DNA from 3 places in the Sporosarcina sp. FSL W7-1349 genome. Region 3 is predicted to be linked to each of the others. Evidence: riboswitches for the same ligand, from Rfam matches in the RefSeq annotation. Region 3 holds a riboswitch; each other region holds the start of a gene.
What was found. Region 3 has a riboswitch for thiamine pyrophosphate ahead of thiM (hydroxyethylthiazole kinase). Riboswitches for the same ligand answer to the same signal wherever they lie in the genome.
Positions count from the first base shown of each region.

Region 1: linked by a shared signal. The riboswitch ahead of MKY41_RS19005 (thiamine phosphate synthase) and the one ahead of thiM (hydroxyethylthiazole kinase) in region 3 are both predicted to bind thiamine pyrophosphate.
Region 2: linked by a shared signal. The riboswitch ahead of thiT (energy-coupled thiamine transporter ThiT) and the one ahead of thiM (hydroxyethylthiazole kinase) in region 3 are both predicted to bind thiamine pyrophosphate.

Region 1 covers NZ_JBBOOK010000003.1:82,718-88,228, forward strand. The annotation lists gene MKY41_RS18990 (ThiF family adenylyltransferase) at 310-1,326, opposite strand; gene MKY41_RS18995 (thiazole synthase) at 1,323-2,090, opposite strand; gene thiS (sulfur carrier protein ThiS) at 2,093-2,296, opposite strand; gene MKY41_RS19005 (thiamine phosphate synthase) at 2,311-2,916, opposite strand; TPP riboswitch at 2,998-3,106, opposite strand; tRNA gene MKY41_RS19010 (tRNA-Arg) at 3,337-3,408, opposite strand; gene clpP (ATP-dependent Clp endopeptidase proteolytic subunit ClpP) at 3,616-4,224, shown strand; gene MKY41_RS19020 (LemA family protein) at 4,642-5,220, shown strand; gene MKY41_RS19025 (TPM domain-containing protein) at 5,217-5,511, shown strand, end outside.
Region 2 covers NZ_JBBOOK010000002.1:38,295-43,805, reverse strand. The annotation lists gene MKY41_RS14200 (DEAD/DEAH box helicase) at 1-841, shown strand, start outside; gene map (type I methionyl aminopeptidase) at 913-1,680, opposite strand; gene MKY41_RS14185 (DUF4870 domain-containing protein) at 2,014-2,352, opposite strand; TPP riboswitch at 2,457-2,560, shown strand; gene thiT (energy-coupled thiamine transporter ThiT) at 2,668-3,222, shown strand; gene MKY41_RS14175 (tryptophan-rich sensory protein) at 3,266-4,027, opposite strand; gene MKY41_RS14170 (GNAT family N-acetyltransferase) at 4,332-4,877, shown strand; gene MKY41_RS14165 (beta-class carbonic anhydrase) at 5,008-5,511, opposite strand, start outside.
Region 3 covers NZ_JBBOOK010000002.1:633,522-639,032, reverse strand. The annotation lists gene thiE (thiamine phosphate synthase) at 1-169, opposite strand, end outside; gene thiD (bifunctional hydroxymethylpyrimidine kinase/phosphomethylpyrimidine kinase) at 159-992, opposite strand; gene thiM (hydroxyethylthiazole kinase) at 989-1,801, opposite strand; TPP riboswitch at 1,884-1,991, opposite strand; gene MKY41_RS17115 (DUF3238 domain-containing protein) at 2,127-3,323, shown strand; gene MKY41_RS17110 (alpha/beta hydrolase) at 3,398-4,009, shown strand; gene wrbA (NAD(P)H:quinone oxidoreductase) at 4,068-4,673, shown strand; gene MKY41_RS17100 (hypothetical protein) at 4,726-5,280, opposite strand; gene MKY41_RS17095 (TetR/AcrR family transcriptional regulator) at 5,400-5,511, shown strand, end outside.

The DNA of each region.
Region 1 (5,511 bases), on a different contig from region 3:
CTGAAAACTCGTGGCAACTGCTGATAACTTTGGTGGAGCGCTGAAAACTCGTGGCAACTGCTGATAACTTTGGTGGAGCGCTGAAAACTCGTGGCAACTGCTGATAACTTGGGTGGAGTGCTGATAATTCGTGACAACTGCTGATAACTTGGGTGGAGTGCTGATAACTCATGACAACTGCTGATAACCCTTGTCCAGCACTGATAACACGCCACAACCGTTGATAACTTAGCTCCACCTACCTCAAACACTCCATCTCACCTCATTCCCTAAAAAAACAGGTGAAGGGATTCTCCCTCCACCTGCCCGTCATCCCAATAACGAAGTAACAATCCGCTTGGCGGTCGGGATATCTTTCGTTCCGTGAATCAGGATGCGCCCATCGCGAAATAGAACGATCCGGTGGCCGTCAAACCGGCAGACGGCCAGATGGGGATTGCGTTTCAGGTCCTTGACGGTTCCTGCAATGGATTCCGCGATGGCTTGCAATTCAAAGGGTCGGGTCGCCGGATAGGTCAGCTGGACAGTGTCGCGCCCGCAGAGGACCGCCGTTCGGACGGATGCGCTCTTGTCCAGAAAAGGATACGTTCTACGCTCCGAACAACTGGGACAATCCCCCTTTTTCAATGTTCGGACATCAATCGTCGAGCGCTCTCCGGTCCACAGATCAGCCGATTCCAATCTCGGCGTGAATGAAGCGCCGGTTAAATATTTCAAGACATCCGCCACTTGCCGGGCCGCGGTCGTAACGACAACTGGGCTGATGACGCCGACCGTATCACAGGTCATCATCTGCGAGGGCAGTGTGTCCAGCAGGCAATGCAGACAAGGCTGGCCATCCTCCAAGCCAATCGGGAAAGACAGTCCGTAACTTCCGACGCAGGCACCCATGAAATAGGGAATGCCAGCTTTCATTGCCGCATCGTTGAGGAGCAGGCGGATTTCGATATTGTCCGTGCCATCGATGACTACATCATGGCCCGTAATCAAGTCTTCGGCATTTTCAGGTGTGACGTCTGCCACGATTCCATCGATTTGCACGTCTCCATTAATGGCGGCCAACCGTTTTTCAGCGGCCACCGCTTTCGGCAGCTGATCAATGACATCTTGCTCGGTATAAAGTTGTTGTCGATGGAGGTTCGTCCACTCGATAATGTCCCGATCGACGATGGTCAGCTGGCCGACGCCCGCCCGGACCAGCATTTCGGCACTGGAGGAGCCGAGCGCGCCGGCCCCCATGACGAACACTTTGGCACTCCGAATTTTGCGCTGGCCTTCTTCGCCAATCGGAGCAAAGAGTTCCTGACGCGAATATTTCCCGTTCAATTTGGCAAGAGCCCTTCCATCGGACTGCTGGCGACGGCATAATCGCGCTCCGGCATCCGTCCCGCCTCGTAGCCTAACCGTCCGGCTTCGATTGCCAGTTTCATCGCCTCCGCCATCTTGACCGGGTCTTGGGCGGCAGACACCGCCGTGTTCAACAGGACGCCATCCGCGCCCAATTCCATGGCGAATGCCGCATCCTTCGGAGAACCGACGCCTGCATCAATAATGACCGGCACCTCCGCCTGCTCGATAATGAATGACAAATTCAATGGATTGAGGATGCCTCGCCCCGAACCGATCGGTGCGCCGCCCGGCATAATGGCATGCACTCCCATTTCACCTAGTCGTCTTGCGAGGACGACATCATCCGAAGTGTAGGGCAATACGATGAAACCTTCCTCCAACAGCATTTCAGTCGCCCGCAACGTTTCAACCGGATCGGGCAGTAATGAGCGATCGCAGCCGATGATTTCGACTTTCACCATGTCGCAGAGACCTGAGGCTTTCGCCAGCTGGGCAATGCGCACCGCTTCCTCTGCCGTTTTTGCCCCCGCGGTATTCGGTAGGAGCGTATACTTCGACAAATCGAGCTGTTCCAGGAAATTCGGTTGCGAAGGTTCAAACAGGTTCATTCGTCGAACCGCAAATGTAAGAATTTCTGCCTCCGATACACATACCGCTTCCTTCTGAATTTCGAATGAAGGATATTTCCCGGTCCCGAGCAATAAGCGGGATTTGAAAGTTTTATTTCCGATCTTCAACATGCTTAGCCGCCTCCTACGAAATGAATGATTTCAATCTGATCCTTGTCCCGAATCGGGTGATCATACGCCTCTTTATTCAAAATCTGCCTGTTCAATTCCACAATTAAAATACGGTTTTCCAGTCCGAGATGGTGCAGCAGCTGATAGACATCCCCGACCTCTTTCGGAATCGACCGCCCCACCCCGTTCACATCGATCTTCTTCAATTTAGAACGCCTCCTCAATTCCTCACATATTCAAGTTCCTGACGATACTTGCGGATGGCTTGCCCTGGATGGTCGCTGTCGAAAATAGAAGACATGATGGCGATCCCCGCAACGCCTAACCGGGCCAATTCCTTAAGATGGCTAGGCTGGATTCCACCGATTGCATAAGTTGGTATAGGCAGATCGGCAATGATTTTGCTCAATTCCACAGTGCCGCGAGCCGAAAGCCCTTCCTTTGAGCGGGTTTCAAACAGATGGCCGTACAGAACCCAATCCGCGCCATCTTCACTGGCCGAGATCGCTTCATTGTACGAATGGACGGACTTGCCGAGGGAAAGCTCGGGTATCTTGTTTTTAATCAAAGCAGGCGGAATCCCGTGGCCCGGTATTTGCACCCGTCCGATCCCGCAAGCAAGAGCGATATCGACGCGTCCGTGGACAATCAGTTTCTGCTGCTCGAATCCGGACTCGACCAGATGATCGATCAGCCGGACCATCTCCCGATCGGTTTTTGATTTTTCACGTAAAATAACTGCATCGACAGAAGGCTGGATTGCCAGAAGGACTTCCGCCAGTCTATGATCCGGGAGGCAATCATTGGTGACCGCAATCAGTTTCAAACTTTCACCTCCTTTATGCACAAAAAGACCACCTACCTGGAAAGATAAGTGGTCTAGAGATCATCTAAATGGACAAAGATGCACTGAAACAAGCCACTTCCCTCCGCAGGTCCGAACCTGTTCAGGTAATAAGGGTATCGGAGTTGCACTCGTCTCTCAGTCCTTTTCAAGGATTCCCCTAATGGTCAAAATGTGTATGTAATTGTGTTGACGTCCTAACAATAGCAAAAAATTCAGCAAAAGGGAAGGGGGTGAAATAGTTTCAGGAAGTTTAGCACAGAGAGGATAGGCTATACTAACAAAGAAGTCGGTTGGAAAAGAGGATTCTAGAATACATATGCCGAAATAAACAGCTGGACGGAGAAAATGGGAGAAATAAAAAAAATCCACCAACGTGGATTTTCAAGGAAAACTATAAAACGCCCTCGGCAGGAGTCGAACCCACATTTCAAGAACCGGAATCTTGCGTGCTATCCATTGCACCACGAGGGCATATCACTGCTACTCTTCGTAGCGGACAAATCTTATTATACAATTGCCGCGACGAGATTGCAACAGTTTTTTTGAGAAAGTTCCCATGGCTTTCATAAGGCATTATATTTGACCTTAGTTGACCATACTAGGTATGATGAAGGTACAGTTGAAACGGCAAGTGGTTTCAGCAGACCGACACTTATTCAACTTGAAGGAGGAAATGGAATGAATCTAATACCTACAGTAATTGAACAGACGAACCGGGGAGAACGAGCTTACGATATTTATTCCCGCTTATTAAAAGATCGGATCATCCTGTTGGGGAGCGCAATCGACGATAATGTGGCGAACTCCATTGTAGCGCAACTTCTCTTCCTGGAAGCGGAAGATCCTGAAAAAGACGTGTCCATCTATATTAACAGCCCGGGAGGAAGTATCACAGCCGGAATGGCGATTTATGATACGATGCAGTTCATCAAACCGGACATTCAGACGATTTGTATCGGAATGGCTGCGTCCATGGGATCCTTCCTTCTTACAGCCGGAACGAAAGGCAAACGGTATGCGTTGCCGAACGCGGAAGTCATGATCCACCAACCACTGGGCGGCGCTCAAGGGCAGGCGACGGAAATCGAAATCGCCGCAAAACGCATCTTGTTCCTGCGTGAAAAATTGAACACGATCCTTTCCGAGCGCACAGGCCAACCGGTCGAAGTAATTGCACGCGACACAGACCGTGACAACTTCATGACTGCCGAACGTGCCAAAGAATATGGACTAATCGATCATATCATCACACGCAGCGATATGAAACTGACAGACAACGAAAAGTGATAAAGAAAAAGCCGATCTCAGCCAATGAGATCGGTTTTTTAAATAATCAAAAGTCAATCACGCCTCGGCGTGATTGCGTCCGGATTTTTTCGAGCTTGAGGCCGACAGGATGTCGGTCATGCAGTCGTCGCGAATCGAACAGTGAAGGTTCGATTTGCCGTATTTCTGCGTCCTTTGCAGAAATTAAGGCACCTTTAGGACGTCGCGTACTTAGACTGCCTTCCCCTTAAAGCTTCCCTTAAAAAACCGTGACATCCGCCGGAGGCTTTATTTTTATTCAGCGGGAGTTTGAACTCCCGCTGGATAAAAATAAATGAAACCTATCGACTTGGGAGACAGTATATAGTAGGTGAGGAGAAGTTTTAAAGCATCGGATTAGCGGTAAATTAATATCATAAGGTAGTGAGGAGTGGTGAAATGAGGAAATTGCTAGGACCGCTTTTGACGGTTGTCATTATTTTGGTCGTGCTCGCGATCATATTCGTACCAAGTTATAACAAATTCGTCAACTTGGAGGAAGACGTGGATCAAGCGAATGCGCAAGTCGATAACCAGTTGCAGCGGCGACTCGATTTGATTCCCAACTTGGTGAATACGGTCAAAGGGTATGCGAGTCATGAAAGTGAGGTTCTGACTGAAATTGCAGAAGCCCGCTCCCGGCTTGCCGGAGCCAATAGCCGGGACGAAGAGGTAGCGGCGGATAATGAATTATCGGGTGCTTTAAGCCGACTGCTCGTTGTGGTGGAAAATTATCCGGAACTAAAAGCCGATCGACAGTTTACCCAGCTCATGGATGAGTTAGCCGGAACGGAAAACCGGCTCACAGTCGCACGGATGGACTACAATAATGTCGTATCGTCGTATAATCGGCAAGTGAAACGGTTCCCGGGGAAATTGGTTGCTTCCATTTTCGGATTCGATGAAAAAGAGTATTATCCAGCGGACGCGGGTGCGAAAGATGCCCCGGAAGTCGATTTCGGGGATGACAACAAGTGATCCATCGGGCCATTCGCCTCTTTCTTGCGGCGTGTCTGCTCAGTATAACCGTCTTGCCCGGACTGGCGTCCGCAGCGAATGTCCCGGTGATCCAAGACGGCGCGGATATTTTATCGCCACAACAGGAAGCGGAACTGGAGCAATACGGAATCCGGTTATATGAAGCGACGTCCGCGGAGCTCGCCGTATTGACGATTCCGAGCATCGGGGACGAACCGGTCGCGGAATATGCGGTGAAGAAGTTGCGGGAATTCCAATTAGGGGATAAAAAGCTCAATAACGGTGCGTTAT
Region 2 (5,511 bases), 600 kb from region 3:
CGGAGCGAATATGCAGCGCCAAATCGAGCGCTTGAAAAAGAAGCCGACCATCGTCGTCGGAACTCCGGGACGGCTTGCCGAACTGGTCAGGGCCAATCGGCTGAAGATGTATGATATCCGACAGATTATCCTCGATGAAGCCGATCAGCTATTATCCCGCGATCACCGCGTTATTGTCAAAGGGCTTATTGAAGCTGCCCATCCGGATAGACAGGTCGTTGCGGTTTCCGCGACCATCACGGACGAAATTGAAATCGTCGCAAAGCGGTTGATGAAAGAACCGATCCGCCTTCAAGTGACCGCGGATGAAATGCCGAAGCAGGGGAAAGTGGTCCACTCCTATGTGAAGACCGATGTACGGGAAAAAACGGATCTGCTGCGGGGATTGGCCCATTTGAAAGGAATCCGGGCCCTCGCCTTCATGAATAATGTGGACCAGCTTCATATGAAGGAGATGAAACTGCGGCATAATGAGGCACCGATCGGGGTCTTGTATTCGGACATGAAGAAAATGGATCGTCAGAAGACGCTGGAGAGCTTCCGGAAAGGGGAATTCCGGGTCTTGATCGCAACCGATCTTGGTGCCCGCGGTTTGGATATCGAGGGGCTGACCCATGTTATCCATGTCGATGTCCCCCACACGATCGAGCAATATTTGCATCGTTCCGGGAGAACGGGCCGTGCGGGGAGCGACGGGGAAGTATTGACCCTCCTGTCCTATGCGGAAGAGCGCGATTACCGCAAGTTGACGAAAGGGATGAAACCCGTCCAGAAAACATGGTATAAAGGACAACTGATGGAAGGCAATTCGAAAACCGTACAGAAGAATAAAGGGAAATAAAAAAGGCTGTTCCTATGCCGAATTCGATTCGGGCGACAGGAGCAGCCTTTTTATTATGCTTTGCGGGCGACTTAATTGGATGCCGTTTCATCGTCCAAAGCAGTCAAAATGATCGGTTTGTCTTTTGTGACGATGATGGTATGTTCGATTTGCGCGACGTAGGAATTATCTGGTGTTACGAACGTCCATCCATCTCCCAACTCGATAATATGCTCGGCCTTTTCAGAAATGAACGGCTCGACTGCGAGGACCATTCCCTCTTTCAGCAAGGTTTTATCCCAAGCGTCATAATAATTCAGGATATGCTGTGGCTCTTCATGCAACGAGGTGCCGATCCCATGGCCTGTCAGGTTCTTGATGACATGCAAACCGTTGTCTTTCGCTACTCGTTCTACAGCCTTGCCGATCTGATTGAGGCGGGAGCCGGCCTTCACCTTGGTCATCGCGCGGTCGAATGCGCTTTTCGCGACATCACAAAGTTTCTGCTTCTTCTCATCCGGTGTGCCGACGACGAATGAAATGCCGGTATCGGCGAAATAGCCGCCATATGAGCCGGACACATCGATATTGACCAGGTCGCCATCTTGGATGACCCGTGAACCCGGAATGCCGTGTGCGACTTCATTGTTGACACTGATGCATGTATAGCCCGGAAAGTCATATTGGTCAATAGGTGCAGAAATGGCTCCTTTCTCTTTGAAAAGCCGCCCGCCCAGCTCATCGATTTCCTTGGTTGTGACGCCGGGAACGGTCGCTTGCTTCATCTCTTCCCGAATTTCTGCTACAATTTTTCCTATTTTTTTAAGCGATTCGATTTCTCTTTCATTTTTTACGATCATCCTGAACAAATCCTTTCTTCCGTTCATTCATTACCATCCCATACTATAACATATTCCAGGAATCCAAAAGACGGCAAACTTTTGAAATCGGGGATAGATTTTTCCGGTTTGGGATAAGAGAAAAAACGCGTGACCGCAGCGTTGCGGTCCGCGTTTTTATCTTTTTGGAATCGACGTGCCGTATTTTTTTCTTTCCGACATCATTTTGCGAATGATGGGGTAAAGGACAGGTGCCCATTTGATCGCTGTTTTTATTAGTTTTTTCATTGTTCCATCGCCTTCTTCCTTGTACGCTATTGCCTGTATTTTTCCCCGGGCTTCCAAAAGTAAACCTTATTTGAGCACCTTGACGCCTTGGATAATGTTCCAGATCACGATGACGAGGAAAAGAAGTCCGTAGATGGCGACAAACAGGAATGGGGTGATTTGCCAAAATCCAAAACCTCCCATGCCTCCATTCATTGGTTCGTAAAAGGAGAACATGGAAAATGAAAAGAGGATGAAGCCCGCCACGAGCAATACAGTAGGAACGAGATGGGAGACGAGTGAGCGCTTGGCATGCTGCTTCACTTCCCAATCTTCGGAGATGAAATAGACAATCAATGGAAAAAGCAGGGGCGAAAAAAATATACTAAAATAACACAAGGCCGATAATAATTTTTGATTGGTCATAAACGTCCCTCCATCTTGTCTTTACTATACAAGGATTTTCCAGTAGATGAAATCATCTTGCTTACTTCCTCTGAATACTATACACTTGAATAGACAATTGCATGAAAAACCACAAGGGGTGCCGATTGGCTGAGATTGGGCATTGAGTTGTCCTGACCCTTTGAACCTGTAAGATCATTCTTGCGTAGGGATGTGGATGGAAACTGGCATATCAAGATGTCCCGTTCATCCGGGATGTCTTTTTTCATTTCGTAGCTAGTCGTATTTTTTCAATCTCACATCCTCCTACCATTTTTCAAGGAAGGAGGAATTCATTTGTCTAGGAAACGTCTTCAATTTTTATTGGAAGTTGCCATTTTAGGTGCTATCTCTTTTGTGTTGGATCAAATCGGATTTTCATTGCCTCAGGGAGGTTCAATCACTTTGTCAATGTTGCCGATTGTGGTAATGGCTTTTCGCTGGGGATTCGCGGGCGGCATGCTGACCGGATTTTTAAGCGGATTGATCCAAATGATCTCGGCAGGAAAGGTGTATCATCCCGTACAGGCTGCGTTGGATTATTTCGTTGCCTATGCACTCGTCGGGCTCGCGGCAGTGACGCTCGTTTGGCTGCTTCGTGGAAAAGCGGAAGGGAAGAAGGGGAAGATGGTCGCGGCGATTGTCGTGGGTACAGTAATCGGAGGGTTATTCCGTTATCTGATCCATTTCATCGGCGGAATGGTGTTCTTTGGGCAATATGCCGGGGACCAGCCGGTATGGCTATACTCGCTTTTATACAACGGGACGTTCATGATACCGTCCATCATCTTGTCTGCAATTGTCGCCTCGCTTTTATTCACTTCAGCACCGCGCCTATTGCAACGTTCATAAAAAAATCGCCGCTTTCTTCTGAACTGGAAGAGACGGCGATTTTTCATTTCACTATGCTTTTTGTGCCATGGCTTGGTAAATCTTGTCCGTTTCGATGTTTCTGTACCATAAGAATTCCGACTGCCATCGCCGCTGTTAGGAACAGGGCTGCGGCTGAAACGAATAGTTCATCTGTTCCATTTATCACAATGATCCCGATGAAGGTCCAGATATTCACTAAATTCAAAGCCACATCTTTATGATGGTAGAGGAAATGAAAAGCGAATGCTGCAGCAATCGTCAAATAAATGACAGTCCATAGCGGATCACTCAGTCCCCAGCCGGACCATTCCCGGTAAGTCAGTACATAATTGAAATTCATAATCGTCGAGATGAATATCCAACCAACATAGATGGAAATCGGAACTCTGCCCCAAATGGAATTCTCTTTTGGGGGATAGGTGAAATAGAGGGCCAGCAGAAGACCGAGAATAATCACTTTGGCGATAAGCATCGGGATGTAATAACCGTAATGCCATAATAAAATCCAAGCGATATTGAACAGGCAACTCAATATGAAAAGAGATGCGCGAAGTCTGGAAATCGATCGGGAAGAGCTCGGTTTCTTATGAAAGCCATATATCCAAAAACCTAATAAAGCATAAATGAGTATCCAAATGGTAAAAACGTATCCTGCAGGTGTAAAAAGTACGGGTAACCTATATGCAATTTCCCATGTCGTCGTGCCATTCAAAGGCAATATATTAGCAACCGAGTAAACGGCTATCATGCAGACGAGGGAAAAGGTCATTATCATTTTCATCATCGTCTAATCCTCCTACTGTACAGTATACATTCCAAACAGGAAGGCGGAACAGTAAAAGTATGAAGTTTCCGTCACAAATGCAATATTTCTCATATGGAAAATTCATGATATAATAAGTGCAACTTATGTTCCGAGTGTTTTGTTAGAATGTGGAAATTGAAAACGATTTCTTCAGTGGGTGCCGTTTTTTCGTCGCTACACTAGAGATAAATAAGATACAAACGTAAAAAATGTGGCTGGTAGCGGCATACTAATGTAGAATATGCCAGATTCCGGATGTATCTTCGCAAAAGGGTGGATGTCATTGATATTGCTTGAAGGGCGATCTTGTTATTTACGAATATTGACTGAGGAGGACGCTGTTATTTTCACGGCGTTGCTTAGTGCGAACCGGGAGTATTGGTCGGTGTTTGAACCGCGCCATGAGGACAGTTATTTCACGGTATCGGTCCAGCGGGAAAAAATTAGAGAAGCACTATATCAAATGAGGAATAGACGAGAATACAACTTCGGTATCTTTGACGCTGAAACAAGCAGGTTGATCGGCCATATTTCCTTATATAGTATCAAAAGGCTTCCGTTTTCCAGTGGATTTGTCGGATATTCGATCGATGAGGCGGAAACTGGCCGTGGATTAGGGACAGAAGCGCTCGATCTCGTGACAAAATTTGCATTTGAGAAGTTGGCATTGCACCGGATTGAGGCATTTGTGTCCCCACGTAACTCCGGATCTGTCAAAGTGTTGGAGAAGTCGGGCTATACACGGGAAGGGTTGCTGCGCAAACTGCTTTATATCAACGGCGTATGGGAAGATCATTATATGTACGCGATGGTGGAAGATGATTATTGAAAGGGCAAGGCCCCATTTCGAAGATGGGTGATGAAGATAAGAAGCCACTTCCTGTGAGAGGAAGTGGCTTCTGTTATTGTTTGCGCCTTTTAATATTTCCCGGGAAATCGGGAAATTTGTCAGCTCCCGATCAATTCTCGGTTACGGATTGATAGCCATCGACAATAACATCCAGCTGGCCTGTGTCAGGATGGACGACTAGGCCATGGATTGGCACTTTTGTATCCATAAGAGGATGATGGCGTACTGCTTCAACACTTTTTTTGACGCTTTCTGTCACATCGCTGAATCCATGCAGCCAGCTTTTCATATCCACTCCCGAATATTTTAGCGTATGGAAGATTTCAGGATCGATGCCGCGGTTTGTCATATTTTTGGTGATTCGATCTGTGTCGATGGAACTCATACCGCAGTCATGATGTCCGATGATATACACTTCGTCGGCCTGAAGTTCATAGATCGCGACCAGGATGCTCCGCATAATCCCACCGAACGGATGGTTTACGACCGCGCCGGCACTTTTGATGATTTTTGCATCGCCGTTTTTCAAGTTCATCGCTTTCGGCAATAGCTCAGTAAGACGAGTATCCATACAAGTTAAAATAACGATTCGCTTATCGGGAAATTTCGTCGT
Region 3 (5,511 bases):
CAAATTCCCGTTTTGCCTCTCCGGTCAACGCTCCTTCCCCTTTTTCCCGTAATTGAAAACAGGTTACACCTCCCTGGAGTGCCGCTTCCAACACATTGAGCGGTTCGACTGCTCCGGTATTATTCGATCCCATGATGAAATATAATTTCAACTGCTCTTTAATCGACAAGGACGACACCCTTTCCTGCGTTTTCGCCAAGGCGACGATAGGCCCAATGATTGGTCGGGCCGTGTCCGGCGCCCAGTTCCAATCCATCCCGAATGGCCGCTTGGATGAATTGTTTCGCCTCCGCCACGGCTTCTCCAGCCGTTTTTCCGTTTGCCATCCATGCCGTGATGGCTGCTGAGAACGTACAGCCGGTACCATGCGTATCCTTCGTGTTAATCCGCTCCGAGCGGAGAATGAACCGCTCGCCATCCGCGGAGAGGAATAGGTCTTCCGCAAATTTTTCGTTGTGGCGATGGCCGCCTTTCATAACGACTGCCTGGGCCCCGAGCTCCAACAATTTCTCCGCCGCTTCCAAGACGTCGTCATCCGTTTCGATGGAAACCCCTGTCAGGACTTCTGCTTCCGGGATGTTCGGTGTGATGACTGCCGCAATCGGAATAAGTTCCTGTTGTAACGCATGCACTGCCTCTTCTTGCAAGAGGGAAGCGCCGCCTTTTGCAATCATGACTGGGTCAATGATCAATGCCGGTGGTCCGTACATTCGTAATGTCTGTGCCACCGTTGTAATGATGTCAGCCGAAAAGAGCATCCCCGTCTTCACCGCACCGACATGGAAATCCTCCAAGACTGCCTTTATCTGCGCAATGACACCAGCTGCTTCAATCGGATAGACGCCATGTACGCCAAGTGTATTTTGTGCCGTGACCGCGGTCAGTGCGGATGTACCGAATACATCCAATTCCTGAAAGGTTTTCAGATCGGCTTGGATGCCGGCCCCGCCCCCGCTATCTGAACCAGCGATCGTTAACGCTACTGCTGTCATAGTGAAATGCCTCCTTGTGAAATAAAATCCCCTATTGTAATCAATCGGTCTTCCGTTAAAGCCAATCCATTCAGAAAATGAACTGCAAAATCTCCGGGTCCTGTGGCCGCTTCTGCCGCATGTTCCCCAACTTGTTTATAGAAAGCCAAAGCCGTGGCGGCCGCCTCCAATGGTTTTTCATTCGCCACGGTTAAAAAAGCGCCTACTACGGAACTTAACAGGCAACCCACGCCAGTCACTCGCGTCATTAATGGGTGTCCGCCAGTAATGGACAAGAGATTCTGTCCGTCCGTGACGATATCGACTTCGCCAGATACCGCAACGAGGCAATCGTGGGTAGTTGCGACTTGTTTTGCCAATTTCACCACGTCCGCTTCTCCCTCTCCGGCGTCGACGCCTTTCGCCTGCCAATCAACACCTGCAATGGCCGCCAGTTCCCCTGCGTTACACCGAATGAGCGTGACATCGACCTCCTCCAAAATACGCAGCACAGACTGCTTGCGGAACGCAGTCGCTCCGGCTCCGACCGGGTCCAGAACGACCGGTTTCCCATGCGCATTGGCACTCTTGCCAGCGAGAATCATCGCCTCGACCGTGACCGCCTTCAAGGTGCCGATATTCAGGACGGTACAAGAAGAGACGGCCGCAATTTCAGCAGCTTCCTCGACCGCATCCGCCATCACCGGAGACGCACCCAACGCAAGCAGGCCGTTCGCCTGGAAGTTGGCCACGACAATATTCGTGATGCAGTGAACGAGAGGTTGGTCCTTCCGTAATTGTTGTAGAAGAAGTTTTGGTGAGTTTGACATGACAATCCACTCCTTTTTTGACATTAAAAAATCCGCCTCCTGATCGGATCAGGAAGCGGACGTGTTGGAAAAATGAACGATTGCAATTGCCACTCCACTTCCCTCCGCTGGCATCAACCAGATCAGGTTCCAAGGGTCCGCATATCCATACGCGTCTCAGTCCTTCTACAGGACTCCCCTAGTGGTGAAATATGAATTTATTTTCCACTTCACTATAACATAGTTTCAAGTGATAGCAATAAGGGAATTCGGAATAAGATGCCCAACCAGGTTTAGTCTCTTCCAAAACAAGCAATTATGAAGAGTAGAAGGAGGCTTCGCGTCCATGCAGTCATTATTTGAGATTCAGACAGTCTTGCACAAGGCGGATCTCATTTCATTCACATGGAATGATGTCGGCGGACTGTATCGTGTGTATAAAGATGGAACGCATTTGTACGAAGGGACGGTCGCGGAGTTCAGTGATGGGGATTTCACCCATGCGAAATTCTATACGTACACGGTCGAACGGCTTGAAAATGGGGAAGTGGTCGATGTGATCGTTCTTCAAACATCTGCGTTCGCAGAGGAAAAGAATAAGGAGAATCCCCTGCAATCCATCGTCATGACAACAATTGTTGCCAAGACACAGATTGCGCTGTCTTGGGAGAAGATCAAAGACATCGAAGAATATCATATTTTCCGCAACGGGGTTTATGTAGAAACGGTGAGAGGGAATCGTTATATTGACCGGGACATCCTAGTAGACGAACCTTCCATCTACTCCATCCACGCAGAACGCCCCTTGGCCCAGTCCGAGGAACGGTTGAACGTCAGCAAATCCGTTGTGTCACAAGTGTTTGGCGCCGTCAATCCGTTTGCTACGAAAGAAGAGGCGGAAGTAGAGCAATTTTTAATGACAAAGGAAATTGCATCCCCGAGTCAGTTGCTGTTGCCTGTCAAGGAGAAGAAAGCTCGGAAACGGGTGGACCACTGGAAATTCCGCTATACGACTTTCTTGCAAGAGCAATGGATTACGAACCCCAATGTCCTGTCGCCGAACCATTATTTCAAAGGAGATGGCCGAGGTTTTGCTTCGGACGGCAAAGGTTTCCGGACGCGGGTCGATATCGAACTTACCTATGATTTAGCTCGTTCTCCATTGACCTTTACGAAGCAGGTCGGGGAGTCGGTCGCCTATAATTATTTGAAGCGTTTTCGGGAACGGGCGACCGCTTCACCCGACGGTATCACGCTGGAACGATTGGATCACGGGGAAGATGAGACCGGCTTTCTCCTTCAGCATGCAGTCGGCAATCCGCTGACTACAGCACCGCAAATCGACTACGAAGTAACGGCGGTCATGCGGCGGGACGGTTTGTTCGATATTTGGGGCTATCATGATCAAGCCCCACATCATGAAGTCTATTTGGCTAGAGGCGATGGAGATTGGGAAGACATCCACCTCGCGGCAAGCAAAGGACTTGCCTGGATGTCGCGGATTGTCGCTTGGCAATATTGGCGCATTTCGAACCTGCAGTGAAACAGACTTTTTGACAGCCGGGAGAAGCACTGATATATTTATCTTGAATTAAAGATAAATTACGAGGTGAAGAAATGATCCATATATTCAAAGAAGGACAGAATCCGAAAAGGCCAACCTTGCTTCTGCTGCACGGCACGGGCGGAACGGAACAGGATTTATTGCAATTGGCGGAGTGGGTCGATCCGCAAGCATCGGTGTTGAGTGTGCGTGGGAATGTGTCGGAACACGGCATGCCCCGTTTCTTCCGGCGCTTGGCGGAAGGAGTGTTTGACGAGGAGGATTTGATTGCCCGGACGGCAGAATTGCACCAATTCCTTGACGAGGCTGCCGAAAAATATAACTTCGAGCGTTCCAATGTGGTGGCGATCGGGTATTCAAACGGTGCCAATATTGCGGGGAGTTTGCTATTCCATCATGCAAACAGTTTGAAGGGGGCCATCCTGCATCATCCGATGGTTCCTCGACGCGGGGTGGAGTTGCCCGATTTGGCAGGGGTCCGGGTGTTCATAGCTGCAGGGAAGAACGATCCGATGTGTCCGCCGGAAGAAGCGGAGGAATTGGCGAATTTATTGAATGGGGCAGGTGCGAAAACGGCGATTCATTGGGAAATGAACGGTCATTCACTCACCCGATCGGAAGTGGAAGCCGCGGCGGATTGGTATGGAAAGAACATCGTCCAGTGAATAAAAAGAAGATCGGATAGACATGCTATTTTGGAAATCAAGAGAGGAGAAGAGGAATATGGTGAAAACAGCCATTGTGTATTATAGCTCGACGGGGACCAATTACCAGCTCGCTCAATGGGCGGCGGAGGCGGCGAAGGAAGCCGGCTCGGAAGTCAAGGTGTTGAAAGCTCCTGAGACTGCACCTCAAGCAGCTATTGATTCTAATGAGGCATGGCGGGCGCATGTGGACGCGACAAAAGACGTGCCGGATGTTGCTCCAGCGGATTTGGAATGGGCGGATGCCATCATTTTCAGCGTACCGACCCGGTTCGGCAATATGCCCGGGCAGATGAAGAACTTCCTGGATACGACAGGCGGTCTTTGGGCGCAAGGCAAGCTTGCGAATAAAGCCGTGAGCGCCATGTCCTCTGCACAAAATCCACATGGCGGCCAAGAAGCGACTATCCTCTCTTTGTACACGACCATGTATCACTGGGGAGCGATTGTCGCAGCACCGGGCTACACGGATGCCGTCACATTCGGGGCGGGTGGTAACCCATATGGAACAAGCGTCACGGTGGGACAGGATGGCAAAATGATTGAGGACGTGCAAGCTGCTGTCAAACACCAAGCTAAACGCACTGTACAAGTGGCAGAAGCATTGCAACATCTGAACGCATAAGAACAACCGGCCTGCGGGGGCCGGTTGTTCTTTTTTAGGTGCGCCCGTACCATTAGGAAACATTATGTTTCTTTTTTTCCGGCCGTGGCCAAATGAAATACGAAACAGAAATTGCGAAGTCGATGCCAAGGATAAGTGCCCATGTTTTCAGCACGCCGGATAGGGCGGTCGTTTTTTCCGAATCACCGATGAGATAAATCATCAGCAGTAACAGAGCACCACCGATTAAGAAAGCAACAAGATGCTGGAATGACCCTTTCATGGAGTGGCGTGCGTATGCCCAACCGGTTTTTCGCTTTGGCTTCTCGCCTTGTTTTTTGACATAGTAGCGAAACCGTTCATCAGCCCAACGAATCATGCTTTTACCGAACGCAATCGATACGCCCAGGTACACAGCGGCCAAGGCATGGATCTGTGTTGCCGCTGCGCCGTTGTATAAATCTATTGCGGTGACGGTCAATAATAGAAGATCGATAACGGGAGTCAGGGCCAAGAAAAACAAGCCGAGCTGTTTCCGGTTGAACACATAACGGGTCAGTAACCCAAGCAGGATGACGATCCAAAAACCAATCTCACATGCAATAATCGTCCAGGCGATCAAATTCATAAGCGCACACTCCTTTTTAATACAATTGTATTAATTTAAAGTTATTATACATTATTTGTTTTATTTAATACAAGTGTACTATATATTGCGCAGAAAAATTAATTTGCTAAAATAAAAGTATGCCGAAAATTGTCGATCACGAGAAAAGACGCGAGCAGATTGCCGAGGCAATGTGGCGGGTCATTTTGGATAAAGGGATGGAAGGGGCAACAGTGCGGAATATTGCGGAGG